Regions from separate parts of the Streptomyces sp. ME02-8801-2C genome, predicted to be linked through region 1. Evidence: riboswitches for the same ligand, from Rfam matches in the RefSeq annotation. Region 1 holds a riboswitch; each other region holds the start of a gene.

Region 1 (7,801 bases):
CCTCCTACGCCGGACATCTGCTGCCGGCGATGTTCGTCACCGCGGTCGGGCTCGGCAACACGGGCAAGCAGGAGCACACCGAGGGCACGGCGCCCGTCCACATGGGCTGACCGCCGCTTCCGCCCACGGGGGCCGACCCCGCACCGGGCGGCGTACCGCGCCCGGCACGCTCACGACGACGTACGGCGGAGGCGGCCCACCGCGACGCCTCCGCCGTACAGGAGCGGGCAGATATGACGCCCGGTCGTTGCCTTCGGTGGCGGCCACGCCGATCAGCTGCTCCAGGCGACGGCGCGGACGCCGCTTGCGTGGCGCCGCGTGCCACGCGGAATCTCCCACCGGGCCGTGAAGCAGACGGAACGTCATGGGCTGCTGGGCGAGCCCCAGAACCGTGTTCCCGCCCGGCGTCATGACACTCCGTCCGGCTTCCTGTACCGGACAACTCCCCCCACCGGCCGACCGGAACCACTCGGCCCCCGCCGCTCCTGGTGCGAGCGGCGGGGGCCAAGGATGGCTGTGTCGGTCAGTGCAGTGCGATGGCCTCCGTCGACGACAGCTTGCGCGGGTAGACGTGGACGTCGGCCACGGAACCGGGGAACACCATGTACGGGGTCGTGGCCGCCGCACTGTTGACGCAGCCGCCGACGGTCAGGGGGAGTGAGGAGTCGTACTGGGGGCTGAGGTTGGCGGCCGTCCCCATCAGGGTGCCGTTCTGGTACAGGGCCATGACACCGGTGGTGGAGTCACCGGCGACGGGTGCCTTGTAGGTCGCGACGAGATGGGTCCAGGTGTTGACGGGGCCGGTGTTGTTGTCTCCTTCGGCGGTGGGGAAGTCGGAGTTCTCGTCGTTGGTGGTCGTGGTCTGGAACATCCAGCCCTGGTTGCCCCGGTCGTAGCCGAGGTAGAACGCCTGGTGCTGGCTGGTCCCCTCGCAGATGGCGGTGGCGGGGTTGTCCGCCGAGTCGAGCTTCATCCAGGCGGAGACCGTGTAGTCGGCGAGGGTGTCGACCGCGGTGTGGTCGCTCTCGAGCGTGGTAGTACGGGTTGCGCCGGCCAGTGACGACCCAGGTGGGAATGTCGATCCGTGACGCTGAGGGTCAGTTGGTACTGGCCGAAGCCGGTTTCCCGGGCGATCGAGAACCCGGCCCGCGCCCATGTATGCCGTTGGCCAGGCTCTTGTCACCGGACCCGTCGACGAAACGGTGGGACGCAACGACGGCATCATGGGCATCACCCGCTCGACCGAGGGTGACGAGATGCTCGTCGTCGAGCTGGACCACGACCTGCTGATGGCCTCGGCGCGGTGCGTCCGTGGCCCCTTTCCCGGCGGACGGCTTCGCCACCCGTGACTCTGCCCTTGTCACGGCGAACCGGTGCGAACAACTGCAAGGCACATACACGTAATTCGTCCGCCGGTTCGGCCGCCGGGTGCGGGTGCGCCTCGCTCAGCGGACCCCTTCCCACAGGCTCCGCTCGGTACCGCGTGATCAACATCGATCAGCGAAACCACGGCGACTCCGACCGGACCGCATTCGGCCAGCGGCGCCTCGATGCGGTCCGTCTCAGGGAACAGCACCTCGAAGTCAAAAGATGTGTATGTCCAACCAACGATGCTCATCAGACCTCTCTCCGAGCGGGATTCACCGGTACTTCTCGTCTGCCAACAGTCGTGCGGAGCACCGGTTTTCTGCGCCGGCCGATGCGATGAGGGAATGGAGTGGTTCGCCCAGCAGGTCCAGCGCGGCAGCTACTCGATGTTCGAGAACAGCGGTCACGAGCCGCACATGAACAAGCCCGACCTCTTCAACGAGCGGCTGCTCCGGTTCCTGACATGGAGATGTCGCGGCAGTTTCTGGTTGACACATCGTGACGACCACGCACAGGACGGCGGTCTACGGCGACCCGATGAACCCGATGCCGGTGACCGCGGCGGCCTACGTCAACGGAGTCTGCCTCCCCGTCGATGGCGGCCTGTCGGCGCGGTGCCGGTGAGGTCGAGAAGGCCGGCGACGATGCCCGCCCAGGAGAGTGCGTGCGCAGGCTGGTACCGACGATCCGTGCGGCCTCCCGAGTGCTGTAGCCCTGCTCCATGAGATGGGAGTATGCGGCCCGCTCCCGGAACCGGCCTCTTCCCGTCACTGGCCTCGCGGTTCTTCCGGGTCTCGAAGCCGATCGCACCGCTTCGTCTGGGGTGTTGCGAGGACCGTTAGAACCCAAGCGCCGTCAGAGGGCCACAGGCTCGTTCCTCGCGGCCTGTACGGGCCGGTGCAGGACTGCCTCGACGGCGACCTGGGCGACTGACGCGTTCCTGAAGTGAGGCTGCTGGTGGTGCGCCGGTTACAGGCGCTTCGCTGTGCGGTCGCGCAGCAGCAGCCACTGACTCGCGTCGGCTCCGCCTGGGCGCGCGGCCGGTCCGTGCAGTGAGAGACGATCACCCCGAGAGGACGTGATATAGCATCTGACCTGGGCGTTTTCCTTGCTTGACAAAACCGGATGTGGGTATTGCCACATCATGGGTGTCAGAGGGTGAGGTTAGGGTCTGTTCACTGCCTACAACACGTAGCTGCGCGGAGGACTCATGGCGTTCGGCTGGATCGACGAGCAGGCCGAGGCGCGCCGCCGCGCCGGACTCGTACGGACCCTGCGCCCGCGTCCCGCCGACTCGCCGCTCCTCGACCTCGCCAGCAACGACTATCTGGGCCTGGCCCGCCACCCCGAGGTCACCGAGGGCGCGGCCCGGGCCGCCCGGCGCTGGGGCGGCGGTGCCACCGGCTCGCGGCTCGTCACCGGCAGCACCGAACTGCACGCGGAACTCGAACGCGAACTGGCCGACTTCTGCGGATTCGAGGCCGCGCTGGTCTTCTCCTCCGGATACGCGGCCAACCTCGCCGCGGTCACCGCGCTCGCACCGCACGGCTCCCTCGTCGTCTCGGACGCGGGCAACCACGCCTCGCTCATCGACGGCTGCCGACTGGCCCGGGGCACGACCCAGGTCGTCGGCCACGCCGACCCGGACGCCTTCCGCAAGGCGCTCGGCACCCACAGCGGGTCGGCCGTCGCCGTGTCCGACACGGTCTTCTCGGTCGACGGGGACGCGGCACCACTCGCCGAACTCGCCGCCGCCTGCCGGGAGTTCGGCGCGGGGATGGTGGTCGACGACGCGCACGGGCTGGGAGTCCTGGGCGAGGGCGGGCAGGGGTCGGCGTTCGCGGCCGGGCTCGCGGGCGCGCCGGACGTCGTCGTGACGGTCACGCTGTCCAAGTCGCTCGGCAGCCAGGGGGGCGCCGTGCTGGGCCCCGCTCGGGTGATCGAGCACCTTGTGAACGCGGCCCGTACGTTCATCTTCGACACCGGCCTCGCCCCGGCGGCGGCGGGCGCGGCCCTCGCGGCCCTCACCCTGCTGCGCCGCGAGCCCGAACGGGCCGCACGGGCGCGTGCGGTGGCGCGTGAGCTGCACACCAGGCTGAGCGCACAAGGGCTGTCGGCGGTACGGCCGGACGCGGCCGTCGTCTCCGTGCGCGCACCCTCCCCGGAGGGGGCCGTGCGATGGGCGGCCGACTGCCGGGCCGCCGGCGTGGGCGTGGGCTGCTTCCGTCCGCCGTCCGTGCCCGACGGAGTGTCCCGGCTGCGGCTGACCGCCCGCGCGGACCTGGCCGAGGAACAGATCGCGCGTGCGGTACAGGTGATCGGCGAGAACCGACCGTAGACGTGTAGATCCACAGGGTCGTTGATCAGTGACACGCGACCATGAGTCGGCGAACCGCGGCCGTGCGTCCTTGGGCGATCACCTCAACGCGGTGAGGAAGCCCTTCCAGCTCTCGGGGAAGAAGAGCAGGACGGGCCCCGCCACGTTCTTGGAGTCGCGTACGGCGAGCCGACCTGCCCGGACTCCGGTGTCCGGACGGGCCGTCTCCACACAGTTGTTCGCGCCGGTGCTGTAGCTGCTGCGCAGCCATTGAACACCGGGCGGTTCGACGACGGACGGTACGTTTCGAGGCATTGCGGACATGGCGCCTCCTTACCCGCCGTGATTCAGACCGGCGATGAAATCCAACGAATCCTCGGGCGAAAGGGCGTGGATCTGAAGGGTGTTGAAGGCCTCGCTGTAGGCCCGGAGGTCTTCTTTCCGTTCGAGGTAGAGGCTACTCATCATCTGGTCGAGAACAACCACATCCAAGTCAGAAGTGCTCGGAAAGGAGAAGATAACGAAAGGGCCGGTGATGCCGATGTATGCCCCCGCGGTGAACGGCAGGATCTGCAACCGCACTTGGGGCAGTCTGGCCGCTTCCATGAGGCGCCCCAGCTGACGTGTCATCACCTCAGGACCGCCCACTTCACGGCGCAGCACCGCCTCGTCGAGGACCGCGCTCAGCGCCAGCGGCGGATCCGAACGCAGTACGTCCTGCCGGGCCAGCCGCACCTCGACCAGTGCGTCGAGCCGGGTCTCCTCCACGCCGTCCACGGCGGCCCGGGTCATCGCGCGCGCGTACTCCGGGGTCTGCAGCAGCCCCGGCACCACCGAGGTCTCCAGCGTGCGCATCGTGCTGGCCTGCGACTCCAGGCTGATGAAGTCCCGGTAGGTGGGCGGCAGCACGCCCCGGTAGGCATGCCACCAGTGGTGCCGGCCGCCGTCCTCGCCGCCCGCCAGCACGAGTATCAGTTCACGCGACTCGCCCTCCGGAACCCGGTACGCGTCCAGAAGTAACCGTACGTCGGCCGGCTTCACCCCGCTCGCGCCGGTCTCGATGCGGCTCACCTTCGACTGGTGCCAGCCCATCAGACGCGCCGCCTCACCGCTTGTGAGGCCGGCCCTGGAGCGCAGTGCGCGCAGTTCGTCACCCAGCTTTCGGCGGCGCACCGCGGGACCGTACTGCATGGGCCACTCCTTACTCCTTATGAGCCGCGCAAATACGCTCTGGGGTCGCAGAGTTCACCGCTTCGAGCGACAGATATATGCACATCTTGGTGGATCGCACCCCGTGACCGGCGCGGGAATGGCAGTCTGGCGCGAAGCACCAGTCCGGGACCGTACTCGAACCAGCCGCTCCGTGTCGGGCTCCGGTTCCGTGGGAAAGGGACGACCTCGCCATGGCAGACCATCTGGAAGCATCCGTCACTCTGCCGAGCGATCCCGCCTCGGTCTCCGCCGCCCGCGCGTATGTGGCCGATGTGCTGGCGGAATGGGGCCTGCGGGGTGACACCGAAGCCGCCGACACCATCCGTCTGATCGTCTCGGAACTCGCCACCAACGCCGTACAGCACACCTTCGGGTTGTCACCCGCCTTCACGGTGGACATCGCCCTCGACCGTGACGAGAACCTGCGCATCGGCGTCACGGACAGTCACCCGCGCTTCCCCAAGCGGCTGCCCGCAGCGGTCCAGCAGGACAACGGCCGCGGGATGGTCATCATCCGCTGGCTGACCGCGGAGGCGGGCGGCAGACTGTGCGTGCGGCCCACCCGGGAGGGCGGAAAGACGGTATCGATCGAACTCCCGTGGACGGCCCCCGTCCGGCCCCCGGTAACGGCGTCGGGCCAGCAGGAGCCGTAACGGTTCGGCGGCACTGCACACGTACTGCGTCCGCTGCGCAGCCCGGCCTGATGAAACGGCAACGGGACGGGAGCGGCGGGTCCAGGCCAGGCCGCCGCTCCCGCCCCGCGCAGGTCAGCTGACCCGGCCGTACCAGACGCTCTTCGTCCAGATCTTCTGGAGCTTCACGACATCCCCGGTCTTCGGGGAGTGCCAGATCTTTCCCTTCCCGGCGTAGATGCCCACGTGGTACACGTTCTTGCCCGAGTGGAAGAAGACCAGGTCCCCGCTTTTGCGGCTCTTGGCGGAGATGTGCTTGGTCCTGTTGTACTGGGCGGCCGCCGTACGCGGCAGGGACTTGCCCGCCTTCTTGAACGAATACTGCGTGAGACCGGAGCAGTCGAACTTCTTCGGTCCCGCGGCCCCGTACTTGTACGGGGAGCCCTTCTTGGAGGCCGCGATCTGAAGTGCCTTCGTCTGTGGTGTGACCGCCGCGGCGTCCGTGTTGACGCCTGGGAGCACCAGACCGCCGCCCACAGCGGCGAGGGTGAGAGCCGAGACCGTACCGGCCCGGGTCATCATCGACGGGACACGATTGAGCGCAGACATGCGCAACCCTTCGTCAGCCGCCTGTGAAGGATGACCTGTCGGATTCGGGCTGGCGAAGTTGCCCGGCCGCTGACGCGGCTTCACCCCAAGGGCTGCTCGGCCCGGTCATGGCGTGACCGTTCCGGCGACCCGTCGTGCTTGGGTCCTCCACTCCTGCCGATGCACATCTGTCGACCGGTCATCCGGGCGGCGGCAGGACTCGGCGTCCGCCCGGATCGCCCCGCCGCTTGTGGCGGGGGCTTGTCGTCAGGAAGGGATCTTGGCTCATGGAAGTGGGAAAATCCCAATGGAATCGGGGCTTTGTGGCGTTACTCACCGCTGACCCGTTCGGGTGGACACCCGTACCCTGGCACGACTTTCGATGGGGTCGCGCACCCTCGGACCAGGGCCGAAACGCCTCGATTCCGCATGTCGACCGCGCGTGTCGAGCAACTCGGCCGGTCTAATCGGCGGACCTTCGTCTACTCCGAACGGGGGATGGCTTTCGGCCGTCTCCCGGCCCGTTTTGGACAAGCGCGTCACCGGGGCACCTGGGCGCGCCCGGTACGGACCGGCAGACCGGATGCGTCAACTGGCGGGCTCACGCGGAACGATGACACGCGCCGTGCGGCGCTCCCCGTCCAGGACGCGCAGCGCACGCGCCAGCGTATCCGCGTGGACCTCCGCCTCGCCCCGCTGATGCATCAACTCCAGCGCGTCCCGCAGGGCGACCGCCTTGGCGACCAGTGCCTGCGCGGCCCGCAGTCCGCGGTACGTGTCCCCGTGATACGCCGGGTTGATACGGCCGAGCAGATCGGCCACTTCGAGGTAACGGTCGATCAACTCGCCCTCCGCGCGCGTCAGAGCGGGCAGCGGAGGCAGTTCGGGCGGAAGCATCGGTGGGCTCACCTCGTGCCGGGGGCGGGGTCCGAGGACCTGCGGCTGGGCACGATCCGGTCCACCAGCCCGTATTCCAGCGCGCCCTGGGCATCCAGGATCTTGTCCCGCTCGATGTCTGCGGCGACCTGCTCCGGGCTCCGGCCGGTGTGCCGTACGAGCAGTTCTTCCAGCAGGTTACGGACCCGGGCCAACTCCTGGGCCTGGATGGCGAGATCGCTCACCTGACCCTGGATCGGCTCGGACAGCGAGGGCTGGTGGATCATCACCCGGGCCCCCGGCAGCGCGCTGCGCTTGCCCGGCGTTCCTGCGGCCAGCAGTACGGCCGCCGCGGAGGCCGCCTGGCCCAGACAGATCGTCTCCACCTCGCAGGTGACGAACTGCATCGTGTCGTAGATCGCCGTCATCGCGCTGAACGAGCCGCCGGGGGAGTTGATGTACAGCGAGATGTCCCGTTCGGGCGCCAGATATTCGAGATGCATGAGCTGTGCCATCACGTCGTTCGCCGAGATGTCGTCGACCGGGGTCCCGAGAAAGACGATCCGCTCCTCGAGGAGCTTCGAGTACGGATCCAGCGTCCGGGACCCGGAGCTGGTGCGTTCGGTGAACTCGGGCAGTACATGGCGGGCCGACGGGACGTCGATGTCGTTCATGGCGTGCGCCTCCTCAATGGCTTCCGTAAAAAATGTACAGGACGTACAGAGTGCCGCGCGAGGGGCCGCGAGACCTGCTCGCTGACGGCGAAACCCCGCGGAGCGGCGGGCCCCACGGGGTTCGTCCGCTCTGC
Region 2 (7,801 bases), on a different contig from region 1:
GCCAAGGGCGGCATCGACTGCGATCCCCGGGACCCGGCGGCGTACGGCGTGCTGGTTCGCTACCTGCGCGCGATGCGACCGTACGTCGAGAGTGTCTGGACCACCGGCGAGGACCTGGGCCTCACCCAGGATCTCGTCGACCGGGCCGCGGCCGAGGCCGGGCTCGTGTCGTCGATCCAGGCGGTCTATCCGCTGCTGGACGACGGGATCGCGGCCCGGAAGCGGCTCGCGGACGCGTTCGCGACCGAGGTGGACGGGATCGGCCTCGACGAGCTGGTGGGCGGCTGCGGGGTCGCGGAATCCGTGCTCGCGGCGCTCGACCGGGCCCGGGTGCCGCATGCCGGGACCCGGGTCGCCGTGCAGGGGCTCGGCACGATGGGCGGGGCCACGGCACGCTTCCTCACGCGCGCGGGCCTCACCGTGGTCGCCGTCGCCGACGTCAAGGGCACGATCGTCAACCCGGCGGGACTCGACGTCGAGGCGCTGCTCGCGGCCCGGGACTCCTACGGCACGGTGGACCGCGCGGTGCTGCGCCCCGACGACCGTGAGCTGCCGGGTGAGGCCTGGCTGTCCGTGGCAGCGGAGGTGCTGGTGCCGGCGGCGGTCTCGTACGCCGTCGACCCGGGCAACCAGCGGGAGATCGCCGCGCGTTGGATCGTCGAGGCCGCCAACATGCCCGTGCTGCCGGAGGCCGAGGAGCTGCTCGCCGCGCGCGGCATCGTCGTACTGCCGGACGTGGTCGTCAACTCCGGGACGAACGCCTGGTGGTGGTGGACGCTGTTCGGGGACATCGGCGCCGACCCCGAGGAGGCCTTCGCGTACACCCGGCGGTCGATGCGCGCCCTGATCGACCAGGTGCTCGCGCGCGCGGAGACAGACGGGACGACTCCGCGTGCGGCGGCGCACGCGATCGTCGAGGACCGGCTGCCGGTGATCGCAGAGCGGTTCGGCTGGTACCGGTAACGGCGTGGCGGAGTCCGACGGAGGGCCGCTGTCCCGTGAACAAGCCGTATGGGCGTGGATTTACGGGCATTGCCGGACCTGGCCCGACATCGTGTCCGGCGGCGGATTAGTGTGGCCGGGTGGCAAGGGTGCGGTTGAGCGTGGCCGAGCGGCGCGAGGAGTTGTTGCGGGCCGCCGTCGAGCAGATCGAGGCGCGGGGCGTGGCGGCGGTGCGGATCGCCGACGTGGCCGCCGTGCTCGGGGTGAGCAACGCGCTGGTGCTGTACCACTTCTCGACCAAGGAGAAGCTGGTCGCCGCCGCTTTCCGGTACGCGGCCGAGGCCGATCTCACCCACCTCGGCAAGCTGCTCGGACGCCGGTCCCCGGCGCTGCGCCGACTGCGGTCCGCCGTGCGCTGGTACGCGCCGACCGGTCAGGCCAAGGGCTGGCGACTGTGGATCGAGGGGTGGGCGGCGTCCCTGCGCGACCCCGCGCTGCGCGAGGTCGCCGGTGATCTTGACCGGCGCTGGAAGGCCGCGATCACCGAGGTCATCACGGAGGGGGTGGCCGCGGGCGAGTTCGAGTGCCCCGACCCCACAGGCACGGCGCTGCGGCTCACGGCGCTGCTGGACGGGCTGGCCGTCCAGATGACGGCGTACGACGGGGTGTCCCGGGCGCGGGCCGAGCAGTGGGTGGACGCTGCGCTGGCTGGGGAACTGGGGCTGGAACGGGGGGCGTTGACCGGGTCCAGGTGAGTGATGTGGTCGTCCGCCGGGGGCTGCGCCCCCAGACCCCCCTTTCGGCCTGGACGGCCTCGTCCTCAAGCGCCGGACGGGCTGGTTGTGCCCGCCCGGCGCTGAAAACCGTGCTGCAAACCGCGCTGAGAACCGCACTCAGAACCGCGCTGAAAGGCGGCAGCGCTCACGCGACCCGGCCGATGCGGCTCTTGATGTCGTCCGGCGACAGATGCCCCTTCGCCGTCACGTAGTCCCCCGACGACTCGCCCCGCAGTCGCCGCCCGATCCACGGGACCAGGTACTCGCGGGCCCAGTGGACGTCGTCGCGGCGGATCTCCAGCGTGCCGCGCGGCGGCAGCACGGGCCACGGCTGGTCGGGGTCGGCGGGGATGTCCAGGCCGAGGACCTGCCCGGCGCGCAGCGCCACGCGCGTGTGCCCCTCCGGCGACAGATGCAGCCGGTCGCCGTCCCAGGCCCTGCGGTCCTGGATGGTCTTGAGGGACCACAGGTCGAGCACGGGACAGTTGTACCGGTCGGCGATGGCCCGCAGATGCCCGTTGTACGTGGCGATCTTGCCGCGCATGTGCTTCAGCACCGGGACGTTGCGGGTGTCGAAGCCGGTCGTCACCATGACCGTGCCGACCGCCGAGGTGAGGCCGATCACCGCTCGTTCGAAGCGCTCGGCGACCTCGTCCGGGTCGCTGCCGGGTCGGATGATGTCGTTGCCGCCCGCGCAGAAGGAGACCAGGTCCGGCGCCTGTTCCCTGGCTGTCGGAAGCTGCTCGGCCACGATCTGGTCGAGCAGCCTTCCGCGTACCGCCAGGTTCGTGTAGTCGAAGTCGCCCTCCGGGCGCCGGTCCGCGAGAAGTACGGCGAACCGGTCGGCCCAGCCGACGAAGGCCCCGTCCGGGCCGGGGTCGCCGACGCCTTCGGTGAAGCTGTCCCCCACCGCCACGTACGACCCGATCACTGCTCTGCTGTCATTCTTCGAATCGTCTGCCACAACAGAGCATGATTCACCTTCCGATGTGAGCTACGCGACCGTAGGAAGGGCTTGACTGGCGGTGAGATAAGCCACTCGTCAAGTATTGGTCAACTCGGAATAATGGGAAGACGCAGCTCACGGACGCTGAAGTCGGAGATCCGGAAGTGGCTCCACGTCGTACGGAAGGCGAAGTGCCCATCCGTGTACGGCTCCGGGTCGCTGTAGTCGAAGACGAGCCGCCCGTTGATCCACCATTGGACCGTCGAACCGGCCGAGACGATCCGCACCCCGTGCGGTTCGTTCGGGACCAGGAGCGGCTCCGGGTAATCGTAGATCAGGGGGCGCACCCCGGCCTCGCCGACGTAACGGCGCAGCCGGGTCGTGGTGTTGGTGTTGGCGCCGTAGCCGACGTAGTACGTCCTGAGGTAGTCGTACTCGGCGAGGGCGCCGCCGCGCGTGGTGGCGAAGAGGTCGTCCGGGGAGCGGACGTCGACGGCGTTCCAGAAGTTGTTCAGGTCCGAGACCCGGTCGTTCGCTCCGCCCGCCGAGACGGGTGTCGCCGTGTACTCGATGACGTACGGACCGCGCAACCTGCGCTTGAACCAGATGGTTGCGCCGCTCGGCACGTCGACCTCCAGGACGCCTCGGGCCGCCGTGACGCTGCCGCCGTCCTGGAGTTCGACGGCCCACTGGCCGAGACCGCGGCGGAAGTCGTCACGGGCGAGGAGGCGTCCGCACGCGGCGGCACTGGCACTGGTGGCCGGGGCGAGCGCGGTGAGAGCCGCGCCTGCGGCGAGGGCTCCGAAGGCTCTGCGAGTGGTCGTCACGAGGCGGCTCCTTGAGGCAGAAAGCGCTTGCACGGATAGGGAGTTGACTATCACACCCGCACGCGCGCGCGTGAACGCGTCGAAGGCCGGACCCGGGAATCGGGGTCCGGCCTTCGACGGATGTCCTCGCCGCGAACGTTCGTCAGCCGACGGCGACGCCCTTCGAGCGGAGGTACGCGACCGGGTCCACGTCGGAGCCGTAGTCCGGGGTGGTGCGGATCTCGAAGTGCAGATGCGGTCCGGTGACGTTGCCGGTCGCGCCGGACAGGCCGATCTGCTGACCCGCGGTCACGGACTGCCCGGCCGAGACGGAGAGCTGGGAGAGGTGGCCGTACTGCGCGTAGTAGCCGTCGGCGAGCTTGATGACGACCTGGTTGCCGTACGCGCCGCCCCAGCCGGCGGAGACGACCGTGCCGGCGCCGACAGCCTTGAGGGAGGTGCCGGTCGGGACGACGAAGTCGACGCCCGTGTGGTAACCGCTGGACCACATGCTGCCCGACACGTGGTACCCGGTGCCGATGGTGGCACCGGCCACGGGGAGGTTGAAGCCACTGGAGCTGCTGGTGTTGGTTGCCTCGGCCGCCGTCGAGGTCGCGGCCGTCGCGCTCTCGGCGGCCGGCTGGGTGGCCTCCGTCTGCGAAGACTTCGAGGAGCTCGAGGACGCTTCCGCAGAGCCTGAGCTCGAGGTGGGCGACGAGGTCGACGCGGCCTTCCTGCCGATCGACAGCTTCAGACCGGGGTGGATCAGGCTCGGGTCGGCGCCGATGGCGGTGCGGTTGTCCGAGTAGAGCTTCTTCCAGCCGCCGGTGACGCCCTGCTCCTGGGCGATCTTCGCGAGGTAGTCGCCGGCCCGGACGGAATAGGTCCGGGACTTCTTCGAGGCCTTTTCCGACTTCGCGGAAACTGCCTCGGCCGCAATGGAATTCGCGGTTACCGAAAGGGACGACACGGACTGAGTCGCGGACTCCGCCGTGGCCGCGTGGGCGCCGGTGGCTCCCAGCAGCGGAAGAGCGAGAGCCGCTCCGCCGGTTCCGGCGACGGCTATCGAGCGGATGAAGCGCTGGGACTTCGGACGGCGGTGCTTACCCTTCGCGGGCATGGCGAATTCCTTCTCCGTCGCCTGCGAGGTGAGCTGTCGGGTGCGGACTGGAGATGTCCGGTCACGCCTGGACGTGACTTGACCCCAAGCCTGTTCCGGAGACCGGAGCAGGCGTTCTACCTGTGGGTCCCCCGCTCCTGCCGTTGTCGGGTGGTCGAGACGGGATCCGGGCGGCGGCAGGATTGGGCGTCCGTCCGGATGGGTGGCGAACGTAAGCGACCAAGACGCACGGAAACAAGCTTGGGGTTCCCTGTGTGCGGGTTTTCTGTGATCCACCCCAGAATTCCCGGTCACGGTCCGTGAATTATGGATCTTTCCGTCGCGTGAACACCCTTAAAAGCCGCCGAAATTACGTGCACATGACGGCGACACACGGTCACGAATATGACGCTGCTCACTCGCCCGATTCACAGGAGCCCGCATTCCGAAGCGAGTTGGAATCAATGCTCCATAACGGACAGAAGCATCAGATGCGACGCAAGCGGAAAACTGCCGCATCGAGGTCACCCTTGAGTCCGGTTCGCAAGCCATGGTGCAACAACACGGCACCTCTGTGGATTTCACCCGTTTCACGGCATTCGTATGTCGCCGACGGGTCGATTCCCCGCAGCCGCAGCGCCGGTACCGGCTCGCCGTGGTGCTGCGCCTGGAGCCAGGCGAGGACGACGGTCTCGTCCCCGAGCACGTACTGCACCGCACTCAGCCCGCCGACCGGGCGCCGCAGCCGGTGGAGGTCGCCGCGCTGCACGACGGGCCGGATCTCCTTGTAGAGCCCCACCCACTCCCCGGCCTCGGCCAGCTCCTCCTCCGTCCACGTCGTGAGGTCACCGCCGACGCCGAGCACCCCGGCCATCGCGCTCACGAACCGGAAGCGCAACGAGCTGACCCGGTCGTTCAGCTGGGTGTTCGGGCTGTCCGTGACCCAGGCGGCCATGACCCGCGCCGGATGGATCTGGCTGAAGCCCTCCTGGATGGCGAGGCGGTCCAGCGGGTCGGTGTTGTCGGAGGTCCACACCTGGTCCGTACGGGCGAGGACACCGAGGTCGATCCTGCCGCCGCCGCCCGAGCAGGACTCGAAGGCGACGTCGGGATGGGCCGCCCGCAGCCGGTCGAGGAGGGCGTACAGCCCGTGCACATGGTCGACCCACAGGCGCTGCGGGTAATCCTCACCGGGCCAGCCGGCATCGCTGAAGCAGCGGTTGAAGTCCCACTTCACATAGTCGATGGGGGCGCTGGAGAGCATGGCGTCGAGCTGCTCCCAGAGGTACTCCCGGACATCCTCGCGGGCAAGGTTCAGTACGAGCTGGTTGCGGAACTCAGTCCGCTTGCGTCCCTGCTGGAACTGCACCCAGTCGGGGTGCGCGCGATACAGGTCGCTGTCCGGGTTGACCATCTCGGGCTCGACCCAGATGCCGAACTGCATCCCCAGGGCGTGCACGTACTCGGCGAGCGGCCTCAGCCCCGACGGGAAGCGGTCCGGGTTGGGCGTCCAGTCGCCGAGGCCGGCCCGGTCACTGGTGCGGGCGCCGAACCAGCCGTCGTCCACGACGAACAGCTCGACGCCGATCGCGGCGGCCCGCCGGGCCAGCGTCCCCTGCTGCTCCTCGGAGATGTCGAACTCGGTGGCCTCCCAGGAGTTGTAGAGCACGGGCCGGTCCTGGTCCGCGCCCGGTACGACGAACGCGCGCTGGTACGCGTGCCACGCCCGACTCGCCCCACCGTGCCCGGAGTCGGTCCACAGCCCCGCGAAGACGGGCGTGGTGAAGGACTCGCCCGCCGCCAGGCGCAGCAGCCCCGAGTCGTCGTATCCGGCGCCGCCGGTGACCTGCACGCGCGCGTCGGGCAGCTGGGCGACGGCGATCCGCCACGACCCCGACCAGCCGAGCGCGCAGGCGTAGACCTCGCCGCGTTCCTCGGTCGCGTCGGTGTCGAGCGCCACCCAGGGCAGATGCTGGTGCCCGGTGTGACCACGCCGACTGCCGATGACCTTCTCACCGTAGGTGAGCTCCGTCCTCACCAACCGGGACTCGGCGGCCCAGCGTCCGTGCAGCTGCGAGAGGCGCCAGCCCTCGCGGTCGGGGAGCGTCCAGGTGGCGGAGTCGGCGCGCAGCAGCTCCAGCGGGCCGGTCGCGTCGGTCACGTCGTGGGTGAGGGTCACCCAGCGCTCGACGACGTCGTGGCGCATCCGGTAGTGCAGCGTGATCGCCAGCCCGGCGTCACGGAACCGCAGCCGCAACTCGTCCCCGTCGGCGCCGGTCTCGGTCTCGCACGCCTCGAACCGCCACTCGGTGCCCCGGCGCTCCTCGGTCCGCACGGACAGCGCGGGCCGTACGAACCGGGGGCCGCCCTCGACCGGGTACTCCTCACGGCCGTCGAGCGGGGACTCGAAGGGCCAGTAGTCCGGCAGGGGCCGCACGGCGAGCGCCTCCGCGTCGGCGAGGGCGATCCGCGGGCCCCAGTGCAGATGCAGCAGTTCGTCGTCCTCGGTGAGATGGACGGCGTAACTGCTCGTGGGCCCCGAGAGAAGCCACGTACGACCGGTTCCGGCAATTTCCAGCATCATGTCCCCACAGATTCGAACAGGCGCGCTCAAGCATCAACATCATCAGGGCCACGGCGTCCGACGGCAACGCCTGTGGAAAACTCCTGGGCCTGCTCACCCGTGTCGTATCGTCGAAGCGCGCCCGTCGACGAGCAGCGTCCGCGGGGCGGTGTGGGAGGGGAGCACTCGTGACGCAGCAGGTCCCGTCGACCGAGCCCGAGCTGGGCGGCGTACGAAACTTCCGTGACGTGGGCGGGCTGCCGACCGTCGACGGTCGGCGGGTGGCGCCCGGACGGCTGTTCCGTAGCGGCCACCTCGCCCACGCGACCGACGAGGACGCGCTGTTTCTCGGCTCCCTCGGGCTGCACACGATCTTCGACTTCCGCAACTCGGCGGACATCAAGCTGGAGGGGCCGGACGTCGAACTGCCGGGCGTGCGCAACGTGAACATCCCGCTGTCCGACCCGGCGCACGGGGCGGAGTTCTGGAAGATGGTCCGGGACGGCGATCTCGACGAACTGCGCGCCCTCCTCGCCGACGGCAAGGGCGAGCAGCGGATGATCGACTCCTACCGCGAGATCATCAGGTACCGCACGGCTGAGCACTCCCGGTTGCTGCACGCGCTGGCCGAGGAAAGTGTCCCGGCCCTGATGCACTGTGCGGCGGGCA
Region 3 (7,801 bases), on a different contig from region 1:
GTCTGGCCCGGCTCGGTGGCGGAGCTGGGCGGAATCAGCGGAGTGGGCGAGAAGAAGCTCGCCACATACGGGGAGGGCGTGCTGAAGACGCTGGCGGCGCTGGGCGGGGCGCCGGTGTCCGGGGCGGAAGAAGGGCCCGGCCCCACGGGCAGCGACGGCGGCGGTACGGGCCCCGGGCCGGAGTCCGACCAGCGAGGGCCGGACGACTGGCCCGAGATGGAGATGGAGCCCGAGCAGGAGGACTGGATGTAGAGGGAGTTGAGGAAGTTGCGGAAGTCGAGGGAGGAGGCCCTGCAGTAGGGAGGCGAGGGGGAGCGCGGGGCGGCGACGCGGGGCAGGGGACGAGGGGAGCGCGCTGCGGCCAGGCAGGGCCGGGACTCGCCGGATTGTCTGAGGGGCGCCGGAGCGTTTGCCGCCCCGGCCCGCCCCCCCCGGCCACGTCCCTCAGCTTGACGCGGTGATGGTGCCCGTCACCTCGCCCAGGCCCACGCGGGTGCCGCCCGGACCCGGGGCGCAGGCGGTGAGGGTGACCTCGTCGCCGTCCTCCAGGAAGGTGCGCTTGCCGGTGGGGAGGTCGATGGGGTCGCTGCCGTTCCAGGTGAGTTCGAGGAGGGAGCCGCGTTCTCGTTCGGTGGGGCCGCTGACCGTGCCGGAGCCGTAGAGGTCACCGGTGCGCAGGGAGGCGCCGTTGACGGTCATGTGGGCGAGTTGCTGCGCGGCCGTCCAGTACATGCTGGAGAAAGGGGGCTCGGAGATGGTGTGGCCGTTCACGGCGACGGAGATACGCAGGTCGAAGCCGCCGGGTTCCTCCTCGGCGTCGTCGAGGTAGGGAAGCAGGGGGTGGGTCCGGGCGGGCGGCGGAACCCGGGCATCGTCCAGGGCGTCCAGCGGGGTGATCCAGGCCGAGACGGACGTGGCGAAGGACTTGCCGAGGAACGGGCCCAGCGGGACGTACTCCCAGGCCTGGAGGTCGCGGGCGGACCAGTCGTTCAGGAGGCAGAGGCCGAAGACGTGGTCGCGGAAGTCGGACAGGGCCACGGGGCTGCCCATGGGCGACGGTGTGCCCACCACGAAGCCGACCTCCGCCTCGATGTCCAGGCGGACCGACGGGCCGAAGAGCGGCACCGGATCGGTGGGGGCCTTGCGCTGGCCCGAGGGGCGTACGACCTCCGTGCCGGAGACCACGACCGTGCCCGAGCGGCCGTGGTAACCGATCGGCAGGTGCTTCCAGTTGGGAGTCAGCGAGTCGGCGGCATCGGGGCGGAACATCTGGCCGACGTTCCGGGCGTGGTTCTCGGACGCGTAGAAGTCGACGTAGTCCGCGACCTCGAAGGGGAGGTGCAGCGTCACGGAGGACAGGGGGTGCAGGAGCGGGGCGACCGTCTCCTGGTGGGACGGGACGGTGACCCAGGCGGTGAGGGCGCGCCGGATGTCGGACCAGGTCGTGCGGCCCGCGGCGAGAAGCGGGTTGAGGGTCGGACGGGCCAGGACGGAGACATAGGGGGAGCCGAGCGCGGCGGCTGCCGCACCGGCGTCCAGGACGTGGTCGCCGAGACGGACGCCGACCCGGCGGTCCGTGGAGCCGGCCGGGGAGAACACGCCGTACGGCAGGTTGTGCGGGCCGAAGAGGTCGCCCTCGGGGACATCGAAGGGGGGCATGGGGTACTGCCTCGCTCTCGTGTGTCGTCAGTCGAAGCCAGTTGTCGGGCACGGCCGTTGTCGTGGCCGTCTGGATGGCTGGTGCGGCGCGGATCCGTCCGCGGCCGCGGGCTGGGGGTCGTGTCGTGTGGTCATGTGGTCGCGCCACAGGTTACGGGTGAGCTGCGGGCTCAGGGCAGTGTCCCCAGTGTCTAAAGAGTTCGTAATGTCCTGATGGGTGTCGTCTGGAGCTACTGATTCCGGCAACGCCTGGTCGCTGTGGGCCCTCACCTACCATCCGCATCCCTACCGCTACCTCCCCGCCCGGGCCCGTCACTACCTCGTGCGGCGCGTCCTCGGACCCCTCGGGGCGTGGCGGCTGCGCGACCGGTTCGAGGGGAAGGTGGAGGTGAGCGAGGTCGCGCGGATCGTCCGGGCGGGAGCAACCGGGGGTACGGAGGCCAAGGGAGCGCTGGAGGTGGGCCGTTCGGGCAGCGGAGTGAGCTTCGTCGGGGGCCGGCCGGTGTTGACCGTACGCGAACTCGGCGGTCGTACGCGGGAGTTGTCGGCCGACCATGTCATAGCCGCGACCGGCTAGCGCGTCGACAGCGCCGCGATGGACTTCCTCGGGCACGAGCTGCGCACGGAGCTGGCGGTGAGCCGGGCAACGCCGAGGGTCGGTGCCGGATATGTGTGTGGGGGCTGGGCCCTCGCTCGATCTTGTGAACCAGGGGTTCACCGCATCGAGTTGTCGTGCTGATCGTGGCCTCCCGGGGCGGTGTCCGCGGCAGGAACTGGCCCACGCGCCGGGGCTGTTGCTGCCGGGACGGCGAACCTCGTCCGGTTCGGGCGGCGGCCGAGGGGTCGAACGATCCGTATTCTCTGGATCATGCCCGCTCCCACCTCATACGCACTTATCGCCACGGATCTTGACGGAACGCTCCTGCGCGCCGACGACACGCTCTCCGACCGGTCACGGACCGCCCTGGCGCGCGCCACGGCCGCCGGTGCCCGTCATCTGGTCGTGACGGGTCGCCCCGCGCCGAGAGTCCGGCCGCTGCTCGACGACCTCGGTGCCGGGGGGCTCGCGGTGTGTGGGCAGGGAGCGCAGTTGTACGACGCCGGCGCGGACCGGCTGCTGTGGTCGGTGACCCTGGACCGGGAGCTGGCGGAGACCGCGCTCGGCAAGATCGAGGCCGAGGTCGGGCAGTTGTACGCCGCCGTCGATCAGGACGGGGTCGACGGGCTCACGCTGATCGAACCCGGGTACCTGATGCCGCACCCGACGCTGCCCGCCGTACAGGTGCCGTGCCGGGACGATCTGTGGGCCGCGCCCATCAGCAAGGTGCTGCTTCGCCACCCGTCGCTGTCCGACGACGAGTTGGCGTCGGCGGCGCGTGGAGCGGTGGGTTCGCTCGCGACCGTCACCATGTCGGGGCCCGGCACCGTCGAACTCCAGCCATGCGGCATCACCAAGGCGACGGGGCTCGCGTTGGCCGCCGAGTATCTCGGGCTGTCCTCGTCCGCCACCATCGCCTTCGGCGACATGCCCAATGACATCCCGATGTTCGACTGGGCGGCCCACGGTGTCGCCATGGCCAACGCCCATCCCGAGCTCAAGGCGGTTGCGGACGAGGTCACCCTCTCGAACGAGGACGACGGGATCGCGGTGGTGCTGGAGCGGTTGTTCGGGCGGGGGAAGGGCTGGGGGGACTGGGAGGCGCCGGTACCAGGGTCGGCACCTGCAGTGGCACCAGCATCGGCCTCGGCAGCGACACGGGTCGGCCGGCAGTAGGCCCGGGTAGGCGGCAATGGGCCCGGGTGGGGCGGGCGTCGTGGGTCTGGCCCAGGGGACGCCCGCCCCACCCGGGCAGGGACGGTCGGCCTAGTAGGCCCCGTACACGTTGTCTATCGATCCGTATCGCGCGGCCGCGTAGTTGCAGGCGGCGGTGATGTTGGCGATCGGGTCGTAGGGGTCGAACGAGGTTCCGGCGACGTGGTACGCGGCGAAGGTCGGGTCGATGACCTGGAGGAGCCCCTTGGAGGGGGTGCCGGCTGCCGCGTTCGAGTCCCAGTTGTTGATGGCGTAGGGGTTGCCCGACGACTCGCGCATGATGTTGCGGTAGAGGCCGTCGTACGTCCCGGGGATTCCCTTCTGCGCCATGATGTCGAGCGATTCGCGGATCCAGCCGTCCAGGTTGTTCGCGTAGTACGTCGTCGACGACGCGGCCGACGACGCGGCCGACGACGCGGCCGACGACGCGGCCGACGACGCGGCCGACGGGGCGGCCGAGGCCGTCGTCGCGGTCAGGAAGGGGATGGCCAGGGCTGCGGCGGCCGTCGCGGTGATGGCGAGTGTGCGCGTGAGTGCGAGCGGGCGGCGAAGGGTTCTCGCGCGGTTGTGCTGACCTCGTGCGGGCATGGTGAGTCCTCTCCGGCGCCTACGAGGTGAGCTGTCGGGTTCGGGCGGGAGATGCCCGGCCGGGCGCGTTGCGGCGCGCGGCTTCACCCCTAGCCGCTCCGGTGTCGATGTCCGGACCGGCGGCTTACCTGGGTCCCCCGCTCCTGCCTGCGTGAGTCACATGTGGGTGGGTGGTTGCTGCTCTACGGGCGGCGGCAGGATTCGGCGATCCGCCCGGTGTGGCGCGAAACGTATGCGAGAGCACACGGGTGGAACAAGGGGCGGAAATGCAGGACTTACTCATATCGTCCGCCCGTTGGGGATAAAACGGGCAAATAGTAAAGGGCGAGTGAGGGAGTAACTTGCCTTTGTGAACGGGAAGTTTGCGGGGAGGAGGGGGTGTGGGCTGATTGGCGACGTGACTCGAATCACGGGTGGGGGGTAGATGTGGTGATGATGGGGCGAGTGGTGGGTTTGGGGTGTTTCGAGGGTTTTGGGGTATGTGTCGGTCGCCGGAAGGGGTCGTGCGTTGTTCCGGTGAGGATCGCGGCAGCGAGGTGTGGAGTGTGGGGCGCGGTGTGCTTATAAATGTCCATGCTTTGGACTGATCAAAAACATTCCGGTCGTGATCCGATACCGCCCGGCCTGGACGGGCGGGCGCTCGCGGTGATCGAAACGTGACCGGATACGCTGACTCGAGTGAGGGCAGCGACCTATCGACACACCGTGTGACCGCCAGTAGACACAGCAGACAGGAGATCCCTCGTGACCGTCGTCGGGCCGTTCGGGCTGAGCGTGCGGGACCAGGCTCTCGAAGCCGATGTCCAGGCCGGATTGGCGGCTGTCGAGGAAGGTTTGCTCGAAGCCACCAAGAGCGAGGTCCCCTTCATCACGGAGGCCGCGCAGCATCTCGTACGGGCGGGCGGTAAGCGGTTCAGGCCGCTGCTCGTGATGCTCGCGGCGCAGTTCGGGGACCGGCACGCGCCGGGGATCGTGCCGTCCGCGGTGGTGGTGGAGCTGACCCACCTCGCGACGCTGTATCACGACGACGTCATGGACGAGGCCGAGGTGCGGCGCGGGGTGCCCAGCGCCAACACGCGCTGGGGGAACTCCGTCGCGGTCCTCACCGGGGACTTCCTGTTCGCGCGCGCCTCGCACATCCTCGCCGACCTCGGGCCCGAGGCGGTCCGGGTGCAGGCGGAGGCGTTCGAGCGGCTGGTGACCGGGCAGATCCTGGAGACCGCGGGGCCGTCGGACGGGCGGGACCCCGTCGAGCACTATCTGGACGTGCTCGGCGGCAAGACCGGATCGCTGGTGGCGGTGGCCTGCCGGTTCGGGGCGATGATGTCCGGTGCCGACGACAGTGTCGTGGATGTGCTCACCCAGTACGGGGAGCGGCTCGGGGTCGCCTTCCAGCTCGCGGACGACGTGCTGGACATCGCGTCCGACTCCCACGAGTCGGGGAAGACGCCCGGGACGGATCTGCGCGAGGGCATTCCCACGATGCCTGTGCTGCGATTGCGGGAGCGGGTGGCTCGACTGGGGCTGGCCGAGGACATCGCGCTGTGTGAGCTGCTGGACTCCGACCTGAGTGACGACGCGCGGCACGCGGAGGCCCTGGCCCGGCTGCGGGTGCATCCGGCGCTGGAGCAGGCTCGGCGGGACACGGTGCGGTATGCGGAGGACGCGCGGGCGGCGTTGGCGCCGTTGGTGGAGTGCGATGCGAAGGCCGCGCTGCTGGAGATGTGCGACGCGGTGGTGCATCGGGCCGGGTGAGGGTTCGCCCCCGCCGCCCTTACCCGTCCCATCCTGTCCCTGGGGGCTGCGCCCCCAGACCCCTCTCCGCGCTGAACGCGCTCGTCCTCAAGCGCCGGACGGGCTGGAAATGCGGGTGTCCCCTACGGGTCAGGGGACGCGAGGTGCCCCCATGTCATCCCGTGGCAGTACGTGGAGTTGAGCCCAAGGTCTGACGATTCCCCACCTCCGATTTGGTGAGATGGAAACCACCACTCCTCACCGGTTCGGGTGAGAATGGCGGCTCAGGGTGGACAGAGTGTGGGACGGACAGCCGCCGCCGACGACGGAGGTAAGGCACACATGGCACCGTACGAAGAGGCCAAGGCGGGGAACCGGATCGAGGCCGACACCGTGGCCGGGATCGAGGCCGAGGACGTGCCGTCCCGGCGCCGCAAGGCCGCGCGTTACGCCGCCCCGGCCGTGGTGATCGGTCTGACGGTCGCGACGATCGGGCTGGTACCGGCGTTCGCCGGCTCCGGTGACCCCGATCTGCCGAAGATCAGCGCGCAGGAACTCATCGAGAAGATCGCCGCCTCGGACGTACAGCAGCTGTCCGGCACGGTGAAGATCAGTACGGATCTGGGGCTGCCCGACCTCGGCGGTCTGGAGAGCGGGCTGCTGTCGGGCGGTGGTCTCGGCGGGGATTCCGACGGCTCGGGTTCGGCCGCCGATCCGAGCGCCAAGCTTCTCGAACTGGCCTCCGGCACGCACACCGTACGCGTCGCCCTGGACGGACCCGACAAGCAGAAGATCTCTCTGCTGGAGAAGGCCGCCGAGTACAGCGTGATCCACAACGGTGACGAGGTGTGGGCGTACGACAGCGCGTCGAACGAGGCGTTCCACGCGACGGCCCCCGAATCCGCGGGCAAGCACGAGAAGGGTGAGGGCGAGGGCAAGGACCGGGTTCTGCCCGGCGACGACGTGCCCGCCACGCCCGGTCGGCTCGCCGAGGAGGCCCTGAAGGCGGTCGACGACACGACCTCAGTGACCGTCGACGGGACGGCCCACGTCGCCGGCCGGGACGCGTACAAGCTGGTCATCAAGCCGAAGGAGTCCGGCTCCACGGTCGGGGCGATCAGTGTCGCCGTCGACTCGAAGACCGGGACGCCGCTGAAGTTCACGCTCACCCCGGCGAGCGGCGGGGCCGCCGTCTTGGACGCCGGGTTCGTCGATGTCGACTTCGCCAAGCCCGCCGCCTCCACCTTCGACTTCACCCCGCCCAAGGGGACCAAGGTCACGGAGGAGGGCGGCCCGGGCAAGGCCGACGAGGCGCCGGGCAAGGACTTCGGGAAGGACTTCGGCAAGGAATTCGGTGAGGAGTTCGACGAGGGCCTCATGGGGCCTGACGGTCACGGGTGGGCGAACGGCTCCGAACGTGACGGCGCCGGCGAGGGCGGCAAGGTCATCGGCGAGGGCTGGAACTCCATCGCCGTGTTCGACTCCGGTGCCGAAGGCGGCATGCCGTCGGGCGACGCCTCGTCCGACGCCGGGATGTTCGGCGGCTTCCTCGGCTCCTTCGGCGACAAGGTCTCCGGCGACTTCGGCTCCGGCACGGTCTTCAAGACCCGCCTGGTCAACGCCCTGATGACGGACGACGGCAAGGTCTACGTCGGCGCGGTCACGAAGGACGCCCTGGTCAAGGCGGCGAACGCGGCCAAGTAACTCCCTTAGGGGAACCGCCGTAGGGGAACCGAGTAGAGGCACGACGATTGAGGGAGCCCATGGAGGAACCGTCCGCCGCGGAGCCGGAAGAGGCGCACCGGGACGACGACGCGGTCATCGTCACCCGCGCCCTCACCAAGCGCTACCGCGGCGGACAGCTCGCCGTCGACGCTCTCGACCTCACCGTCCCGGCGGGCAGCGTCTTCGGCTTCCTCGGGCCCAACGGCTCGGGCAAGACCACGACGATCCGCATGCTGATGGGCCTGATCGAGCCGACATCGGGCGCGGCGCGGGTGCTGGGGC
Region 4 (7,801 bases), on a different contig from region 1:
GCGGGGATCAGACGCGAGCCGGAGCCGGGGGCGGCGGTGGGTACGGGCGCGGACGCCGGGGCCTGCGACGCCGGCGCGGGGGACGACTGCCTCGCATGCGGCGCGGTGCTGGCCGCGGCCGACAGGGCCTCCGCCAGCCCGCCCAGCTCGACGTGAACCACCAGCACCGGCTTCCCGGGCACCTCGGCCGCGGCCGACCGCAGCGCCTCGGCCAGGGCGGCGTCCCGGGCGCCGGCCTCCCCGACGGTGGGGATCGCGGTGACGACGACCGCGTCGCAGGTGTCGCTCGCCAGCGCCTGGGCCAACGCCCGGTGGAAGTCCTCCGGCGAGGCCCCCGTGGTCAGGTCCAGCGGGGCCGACGGCCGCAGTCCCTCGGACAGACACGCGTCGTACGTCAGCAGTCCGAGCGACTCCGAGTTGCCGAGGATCGCCACCCGGGGCCCGGCGGGCAGCGGCTGGCGGGCCAGCAGCAGCCCCGCGTCGACCAGTTCGGTGATCGTGTCCACCCGGATCACCCCGGCCTGGCGCAGCAGTGCGGACACCGTCGCGTGCGACAGCCGCGTGGCCCGTACGGCGTGGCCCTGGGGAGCGGCGCCGCTGTGCCGCGCCCCCTGCACGACCACCAGGGGCTTCGCCGCCGCCGTGCGCCGAGCGAGGCGCGTGAACTTGCGCGGGTTGCCGATGGATTCGAGGTACATGAGGACGACATCGGTGTCCGGGTCGTCGTACCAGTACTGGAGTACGTCGTTGCCGGACACGTCGGCCCGGTTGCCGGACGAGACGAAGGTGGACACACCGGTGACGCCGGTGACGCCTCCGCCGCGCCGGTGCAGCCGGGACAGTAGCGCGATCCCGATGGCACCGGACTGCGCGAACAGGCCGATCCGGCCGGGCCTCGGCATCTCCGGGGCGAGTGACGCGTTCAGCCGGACGTCCTCAGCCGTGTTGATGACGCCGAAGGCGTTGGGGCCGATGATGCGCATCCCGTACGTACGCGCGTGCCGTACGAGTTCACGCTGTCGCTCGCGTCCCTCCGGGCCGCTCTCCGCGTACCCGGCGGAGACCACGACGAGCCCCTGCACGCCGTGCTCACCGCACTCGGTGACGACATCGGGGACGTGCGCGGCCGGAACGGCGACGACGGCCAGGTCCACGGGGCCCGCGATGTCGCGCACCGACCGGTGGGCCGGTACTCCGTCGATGTCCTTCTGGTCCGCCGGGAAGGCGCTGTTGACCGCGTACAGGTCACCGGTGAAACCGGCGTCCCTGATGTGGTCGAGGACGCTGCGGCCGACACCTCCGGGGGCGCGGCCCACGCCGACGACGGCCACGGCGCCCGGGACGAGCAGACGCCGTACGGAGCGCGCCTCAGCCCGCTGCTCACGCGCGCGTTGCACGGCGAGCGAACGGTCGGTGGGCTCCAGGTCGAACTCCAGGCGTACGACACCGTCCTCGAAGCTGCGCTTCTGGGTGTAGCCGGCGTCCGTGAACACCTTGATCATCTTGGTGTTGGCCGGCAGCACCTCGGCGGCGAAGCGGCGGATCCCGCGCTCCCGGGCGACAGCACCGATGTGCTCGAGGAGGGCGGAGGCGACGCCCCGGCCCTGGTGCGCGTCCTGCACCAGGAAAGCGACCTCGGCCTCGTTGGCGGGACCGGAGGCGGGCAGTCCGTCGGCATCAATCCGGTCATAGCGTACGGTGGCGATGAACTCGCCGCCGACCGTGGCCGCGAGCCCCACCCGGTCCACGAAGTCGTGGTGGGTGAAGCGGTGGACGTCCTTGGCGGACAGACGCGGATACGGCGCGAAGAAGCGGTAGTACTTCGACTCGTCCGAAACCTGTTCGTAGAAGCTGACCAGCCGGTCGGCGTCGTCCACGGTGATGGGGCGGATGCGGGCGGTGCCGCCGTCGCGCAGGACGACGTCCGCCTCCCAGTGGGCGGGGTACTCGTGCCGGTCCGACGAGTTCTGCATGCGCCCCAGAGTACGGCTCGCGTCCGACAACGTCGCAGGGCAGTCTGTGGGGACCGAAGTCGGGCCCAGGCCGGGGTTCGAACGCGGTTCCGGGACGGGTCAGTGCCCGCTTCCCGGCACGCTTCACGCTATGGAACAATGGTCTAGACAACCCTGAGACAGTGAAGGGCAGCATCACATGGCTGAGCGCCGCGTCAACGTCGGCTGGGCGGAGGGCCTCCACGCCCGCCCCGCCTCCATCTTCGTCCGTGCGGCCACGGCCGCCGGCGTCCCCATGACGATCGCCAAGGCCGACGGCAATCCCGTCAACGCGGCCTCCATGCTGGCGGTCCTCGGCCTGGGTGCCCAGGGCGGCGAGGAGATCGTCCTCGCCTCCGAGGCGGAGGGCGCCGACGCGGCGCTCGACCGTCTGGCGAAGCTGGTGGCCGAGGGACTCGAGGAACTTCCCGAAACGGTCTGAGGAACCCTGCGGGGTCCTCGGTCGACGGTGGCGGCGAACGTCACCCGAAATGCACCACCCGCACACGTCGAAGGGCCCGCCCGAATATCGGGCGGACCCTTCGTAATTCCCGGTCACGGGCAGCAGAAATAATCCCCCGCGAATTCAACCCTCTTTGTATACGGCGCCCGTGTTAATGACGCAGGCCCATCATGTTTACGGGATGTTGCGAAGTCCTCACACGATCCGGACGGTCCCCGTCGCCCGGAAAGCGCAGCCGGTGCGCGAGGGTCGCCCGCTCGGTGTGCAGTGCCGTGACCGCCCGCGCGCGCTCGCCGTCGCCGCGCGCCACCGCGTCCACGATCGCCCCGTGCTCCGCCCAGGACTCGACGGGGTTGGGCGGTGCCTCCACCGCGTACATCCAGGCGATCTTGTGCCGCAGCTGGGTGAGCGTCGAGGCCAGGGCATGGCTGCCGGAGGACTGGGTGAGCGTCTCGTGGAACCAGCCCCCCAAGGAGCGCAGATCCTCGCTGTTGCCCCTTCTGGCCCGCTCCTGGCCGAGTCTGACCAGGCCGCGCAGCACCTTGAGATGGGCCTCGGTGCGCCGCTGGGCGGCCCGGGAGGCGCCCAGCGGTTCCAGGAGCATGCGCATCTCCAGCAGGTCGGAGGCCTCCTGCTCAGTGGGTTCCGCGACGCACGCGCCCGCGTGCCGCCGGGTCACCACGAAGCCCTCGGCCTCCAGGGTGCGCAGGGCCTCGCGGACGGGGACGCGCGAGACGCCGTACCGGCGGGCGAGCAGTTCCTCGGTGAGCCGGCTGCCGCGCTCGTAGACACCGGCGACGATGTCGTCCCGGATCGCCGTGCATACCGAGTGCGCCGGAATACGCATGTCCGACCTCCGCTTTAATCCCCGTGAAACGTCGACGATTGACGTGTGTTCAGTGACTCTATTGCAGAGAACCGGAATTTCCGACGGCAGGCCGGAATCCGTGGATATTTTTTGGACACAGGACACCCCGAAACGCCGAAAGCCCCGGCTGGAGGAGCCGGGGCCACGACGAGTGATGCGAAGAGGTGTCAGACGTTCACGCCGTGCGAGCGGAGGTAGGCGACCGGGTTGATGTCCGAGCCGTACTCCGGGGTCGTGCGGGCCTCGAAGTGAAGATGAGCACCGGTGACGTTGCCGGTGGCCCCGGAGAGGCCGATCTGCTGGCCCGGGGTGACCGTCTGGCCGACGGAGACATTGATGGAGGACAGGTGACCGTACTGAGTGTACGTACCATCAATCATCTTGATCACGATGTTGTTGCCGTAGGACCCGCCCCAGCCGGCCTCGACGACCGTGCCGGAGCCCACCGCGTGGACTGTGGTGCCGGACGCGGCGTGGAAGTCGACGCCGGTGTGGCTGCCGGAGGACCAGACGGCGCCGCCCGCCTTGTAGCCGGTGGAGATGTACGAGCCGGAGATCGGGGCGACGAAGGCGTTGAGGCGCTTGCGCTCGGCCTCACGGGCGGCGCGGGCCTTCACCTCGCGCTCCTGCTTGACGCGTTCCTCGGCCAGCTTCTTGGCGGCGGCCGCGGCCCGCTTCTCCGCGGCCTCGATCCGCTTCTCGGCGGCGGCCTGTTCGGCTGCCTGCTCCTGGGCGGCGGCCTGAGCGTCTATCTGCTCGGCGAGCGACTCACCGATGGAGATCACCGGGGTGAGCCCGGTCTGCTCGACGGCGGACTCCGTGGCGAGTGCCGGGGCGGCGAGGGCGCCCACGACGCCGGTGGTCGCGAGGGCCGCGACGCTGGCCGCGCGAGCGGTCGTACGGTTGACAAGGCTGGGGCGGCTGGGACGACGGTGCTTCCCGGTGGCGCGGGTGAACGCCATGTAGTGGTTGTTCCTTTCCTCCTTCTCGCCTACCGGGTTAGCTGACGGGTTCGGAGCAGGAAGGTCTCCTACGGGCTCCCTCGCGGCACGCGCGGGCGTCCGATTCACCCCAGGGACTGCACAACGTGGGTCCCCGGCTCCCCTGGCTCGCGCCGTACGGGGACTCGGCGATGACTGTCCGGTGCCGCGACTGCGGCGCACTGCGTGACGGACAGCCGGACAGACGCTAAGCGCGACTACTTTCAAATAACAAACCGATCACGGGTTTTGTCGCACATGCCACAGTGCAGACTGTCAACCTCTCCATCAATACGGGCAACTTGCGCATCAACATGGACAAACAGGGGCCCGGTGACGCTTCCGTCACCGGGCCCCTGCCGTCTACGACGTCTACGACGCCTCTGCGGACGGTGTCTCTACTCGGCGGGTACGACGCTCACTTCGCCGATGCCGAGAGCCCTGACGGGCGCCTCGATCTCCGCCGCGTCGCCCACGAGGACCGTCACCAGCCGGTCGACCGGGAAGGCGTTGACGGCCGCCGCGGTGGCTTCCACGGTGCCGGTCGCCGCGAGCTGGCGGTACAGCGTCGCCTGGTAGTCGTCGGGCAGGTGCTGCTCGACCTGGTCGGCCAGGGTGCTCGCCACGGCCGCCGCGGTCTCGTACTTGAGCGGGGCGACGCCGACCAGGTTCTGCACCGCGACATCACGCTCGGCGTCGGTGAGCCCCTCGGCCGCGAGCGTGCGCAGCACCTTCCAGAGGTCCTCGAGGGCGGGACCGGTGTTCGGGGTGTCGAAGGAGCCGCTGATGGCGAGCAGCGCGGCACCCGTACCGTCCGGAGCGGAGCGGAGGACCTGACCGAACGCCCGCACGCCGTAGGTGTAGCCCTTCTCCTCGCGCAGGACACGGTCCAGACGGGAGGTGAGGGTGCCACCGAGGCAGTACGTGCCGAGGACCTGGGCGGACCAGACCCGGTCGTGCCGGTCGGCGCCGATGCGGCCGATGAGCAGCTGGGTCTGCACGGCGCCCGGGCGGTCCACGATGACGACCCGGCCGGTGTCGTCGGCGGTCACCGGCGGCACCGGCCGCGGCTCGGCCGAAGTGCCCGTCCAGGCGCCCAGGGTGTCGCCGAGGAGCGCGTCCAAGTCGATGCCGGTGAGGTCGCCGACGACCACCGCGGTGGCCGTGGCGGGCCGGACGTGGCTGTCGTAGAAGGCGCGTACGGCCGCCGAGTCGATCTTGGCGACCGTGTCCTCGGTGCCCTGGCGCGGACGCGACATGCGTGAGGCCGCCGGGAACAGCTCCTTGTACAGCTGCTTGGCGGAGCGGCGGGCCGGGTTGGCCGTCTCGTGCGGGATCTCGTCGAGCCGGTTGCGCACCAGCCGCTCGATCTCGCTGTCCGTGAAGGCGGGCGCCCTGAGGGCGTCGGCCAGCAGACCGAGCGCCTTGGGCAGTCGCGACACGGGGACTTCGAGGCTGAGGCGGACGCCGGGGTGGTCGGCGTGCGCGTCGAGGGTGGCGCCGCAGCGCTCCAGTTCGGCGGCGAAGTCCTCGGCGGAGTGCTTGTCGGTGCCTTCGGAGAAGGCCCGGGCCATGATCGTGGCCACTCCGTCGAGACCGGCGGGCTCGGCCTCCAGGGGGGCGTCGACGAGCACCTCGACGGCGACGACCTGCTGGCCGGGGCGATGGCACCGCAGGACCGTCAGACCGTTGCCGAGCGTGTCCCGCCCGGGGGCCGGGAAGGCCCAGGGCTTGGCCTCGCCCGCCTGGGGCTGGGGGTGGAACTCCATCGTGGCGAGCTCGGTCACTTGGCCGCCTCCTCGTCGGTGTCGGTGTCGCTGTCGGCGCTCAGGGGCTCGTAGACGAGCACCGCGCGGTTGTCGGGGCGCAGTCGCTCCTTGGCGGCCTGCTGGACCTCCTCGGCCGTCACCTCGAGCACGCGCTGCACAGCGGTCAGCGCGAGCTGCGGGTCGCCGAACAGCACCGCGAAGCGGCACAGTTCGTCGGCGCGGCCCGCGACCGTACCGAGCCGGTCCAGCCACTCGCGCTCCAACTGGGCCTGAGCGCGCTCCATTTCCTCGGCCGTGGGGCCGTCGGCGGCGAACCGGGCGAGCTCCTCGTCCACGGCGGCCTCGATGACCGGCACCTCGACGTCCGCGGACGTCTTGACGTCCAGCCACCCCAAGGAGGGTGCTCCGGCCAGCCGCAGCAGGCCGAACCCGGCCGCCACCGCCGTACGGTCCCGCCGTACGAGCCGGTTGTAGAGACGGGAGGACTCTCCGCCGCCGAGGATGGTGAGCGCCAGGTCGGCCGCGTCGCACGCGCGCGTGCCGTCCTCCGGGAGCCGGTAGGCGGCCATCAACGCGCGCGAGGGAACCTCCTCCACGACGACCTCGCGCAGTTCTTCGCCGATGGCGTCGGGAAGGGCGCCGGAGCGCGGCGCGGGCTTGCCGTCATGTCCGGCGATGGATCCGAAGTACTTCTCGACCCAGGCGAGGGTCTCCTCGGGATCGATGTCCCCGACGACCGACAGAACGGCGTTGTTGGGCGCGTAGTACGTGCGGAAGAACGCGCGCGCGTCCTCCAGGGTCGCCGCGTCCAGGTCGGCCATCGAGCCGATCGGCGTGTGGTGGTAGGGGTGGCCCTCCGGGTAGGCGAGGGCGGTCAGCTTCTCGAACGCCGTCCCGTAGGGGACGTTGTCGTAGCGCTGCCGGCGCTCGTTCTTCACGACGTCCCGCTGGTTCTCCATGGACTCGTCGTCGAGGGCCGCGAGCAGCGAGCCCATGCGGTCCGCCTCCAGCCAGAGGGCGAGCTCCAGCTGGTGGGTGGGCATGGTCTCGAAGTAGTTGGTGCGCTCGAAGCTGGTGGTGCCGTTGAGCGAGCCGCCCGCGCCCTGGACCAGTTCGAAGTGGCCGTTGCCCTTCACCTGGCCGGAGCCCTGGAACATCAGGTGCTCGAAGAGGTGAGCAAGGCCCGTACGGCCCTTGACCTCGTGGCGCGATCCGACGTCGTACCAGAGGCACACCGCCGCGACCGGGGTCAGGTGGTCCTCGGAGAGCACCACGCGCAGCCCGTTGGCGAGGCGGTGCTCTGTAGCTGTCAGGCCGCCGGAGCCTGCCTCGGCTGTGGCCGTGTGACCCATGGGCATGTACGTCCCTTCGATCGCGGATGCGGTTGTTGCAACCGCTGTTTTCCTGCCGGTCCTGCCACTGTATGCAAGCGTGTGGAGTGCTGGCGAAGTTCCCGGCGGACGTACGCCTACAGCGAGATTCGTGAGGCGGCAGGCGGTACGTTTCAGCATCGTCGTCCACAGCCCAGCACCGCCTCAGGGACGGCCCTTGGTCCACGTTGTCAGTGCGGCAGTCCACAATGGTCCGCATCAGATGCCGTTCATGTCACCGATCTAAGCGCCGTGTAAGCGAACGACCAGGAAACAGAAGGAGCCGGCAGCGATGGCCCGCCGCAGCACGAAGACCCCGCCGCCCGATGACTTCGAGGAGCGGATCCTCGACATTGACGT

What was found. A riboswitch is a leader RNA that binds a small molecule or an ion and turns the genes downstream of it on or off. The one in region 1 is predicted to bind cyclic di-AMP.
Positions count from the first base shown of each region.
Region 2: it holds a riboswitch for cyclic di-AMP, as region 1 does, so the genes downstream of both, PV396_RS06560 (LysM peptidoglycan-binding domain-containing M23 family metallopeptidase) here and PV396_RS12940 (C40 family peptidase) in region 1, are expected to answer to the same signal.
Region 3: it holds a riboswitch for cyclic di-AMP, as region 1 does, so the genes downstream of both, PV396_RS20375 (transglycosylase SLT domain-containing protein) here and PV396_RS12940 (C40 family peptidase) in region 1, are expected to answer to the same signal.
Region 4: it holds a riboswitch for cyclic di-AMP, as region 1 does, so the genes downstream of both, PV396_RS02455 (M23 family metallopeptidase) here and PV396_RS12940 (C40 family peptidase) in region 1, are expected to answer to the same signal.

Region 1 covers NZ_JARAXP010000003.1:893,384-901,184, reverse strand. Annotated here, with positions in the region: gene PV396_RS12980 (hypothetical protein) at 1-110, shown strand, start outside; gene PV396_RS12975 (LamG domain-containing protein) at 524-1,156, opposite strand; gene PV396_RS12970 (hypothetical protein) at 1,155-1,349, shown strand; gene PV396_RS12965 (hypothetical protein) at 1,867-1,992, shown strand; gene PV396_RS12960 (8-amino-7-oxononanoate synthase) at 2,579-3,706, shown strand; gene PV396_RS12955 (DUF397 domain-containing protein) at 3,785-4,009, opposite strand; gene PV396_RS12950 (helix-turn-helix transcriptional regulator) at 4,019-4,876, opposite strand; gene PV396_RS12945 (ATP-binding protein) at 5,089-5,550, shown strand; gene PV396_RS12940 (C40 family peptidase) at 5,665-6,138, opposite strand; cyclic di-AMP (ydaO/yuaA leader) riboswitch at 6,142-6,321, opposite strand; gene PV396_RS12935 (hypothetical protein) at 6,706-7,014, opposite strand; gene PV396_RS12930 (ATP-dependent Clp protease proteolytic subunit) at 7,023-7,667, opposite strand.
Region 2 covers NZ_JARAXP010000002.1:427,600-435,400, reverse strand. Annotated here, with positions in the region: gene PV396_RS06580 (Glu/Leu/Phe/Val dehydrogenase dimerization domain-containing protein) at 1-963, shown strand, start outside; gene PV396_RS06575 (TetR/AcrR family transcriptional regulator) at 1,083-1,697, shown strand; gene PV396_RS06570 (SGNH/GDSL hydrolase family protein) at 1,864-2,649, opposite strand; gene PV396_RS06565 (DUF6250 domain-containing protein) at 2,772-3,491, opposite strand; gene PV396_RS06560 (LysM peptidoglycan-binding domain-containing M23 family metallopeptidase) at 3,634-4,590, opposite strand; cyclic di-AMP (ydaO/yuaA leader) riboswitch at 4,594-4,773, opposite strand; gene PV396_RS06555 (alpha-galactosidase) at 5,057-7,150, opposite strand; gene PV396_RS06550 (tyrosine-protein phosphatase) at 7,321-7,801, shown strand, end outside.
Region 3 covers NZ_JARAXP010000006.1:59,237-67,037, forward strand. Annotated here, with positions in the region: gene recQ (DNA helicase RecQ) at 1-252, shown strand, start outside; gene fahA (fumarylacetoacetase) at 445-1,659, opposite strand; partial or broken gene PV396_RS20365 (hypothetical protein) at 1,901-2,398, shown strand; gene PV396_RS20370 (HAD family hydrolase) at 2,528-3,433, shown strand; gene PV396_RS20375 (transglycosylase SLT domain-containing protein) at 3,524-4,060, opposite strand; cyclic di-AMP (ydaO/yuaA leader) riboswitch at 4,064-4,229, opposite strand; gene PV396_RS20380 (polyprenyl synthetase family protein) at 4,805-5,815, shown strand; gene PV396_RS20385 (DUF2092 domain-containing protein) at 6,137-7,498, shown strand; gene PV396_RS20390 (ABC transporter ATP-binding protein) at 7,558-7,801, shown strand, end outside.
Region 4 covers NZ_JARAXP010000001.1:551,929-559,729, reverse strand. Annotated here, with positions in the region: gene PV396_RS02470 (GNAT family N-acetyltransferase) at 1-1,973, opposite strand, end outside; gene PV396_RS02465 (HPr family phosphocarrier protein) at 2,152-2,433, shown strand; gene PV396_RS02460 (GntR family transcriptional regulator) at 2,606-3,301, opposite strand; gene PV396_RS02455 (M23 family metallopeptidase) at 3,490-4,284, opposite strand; cyclic di-AMP (ydaO/yuaA leader) riboswitch at 4,296-4,464, opposite strand; gene PV396_RS02450 (pitrilysin family protein) at 4,701-6,089, opposite strand; gene PV396_RS02445 (pitrilysin family protein) at 6,086-7,423, opposite strand; gene PV396_RS02440 (DNA topoisomerase IV subunit A) at 7,734-7,801, shown strand, end outside.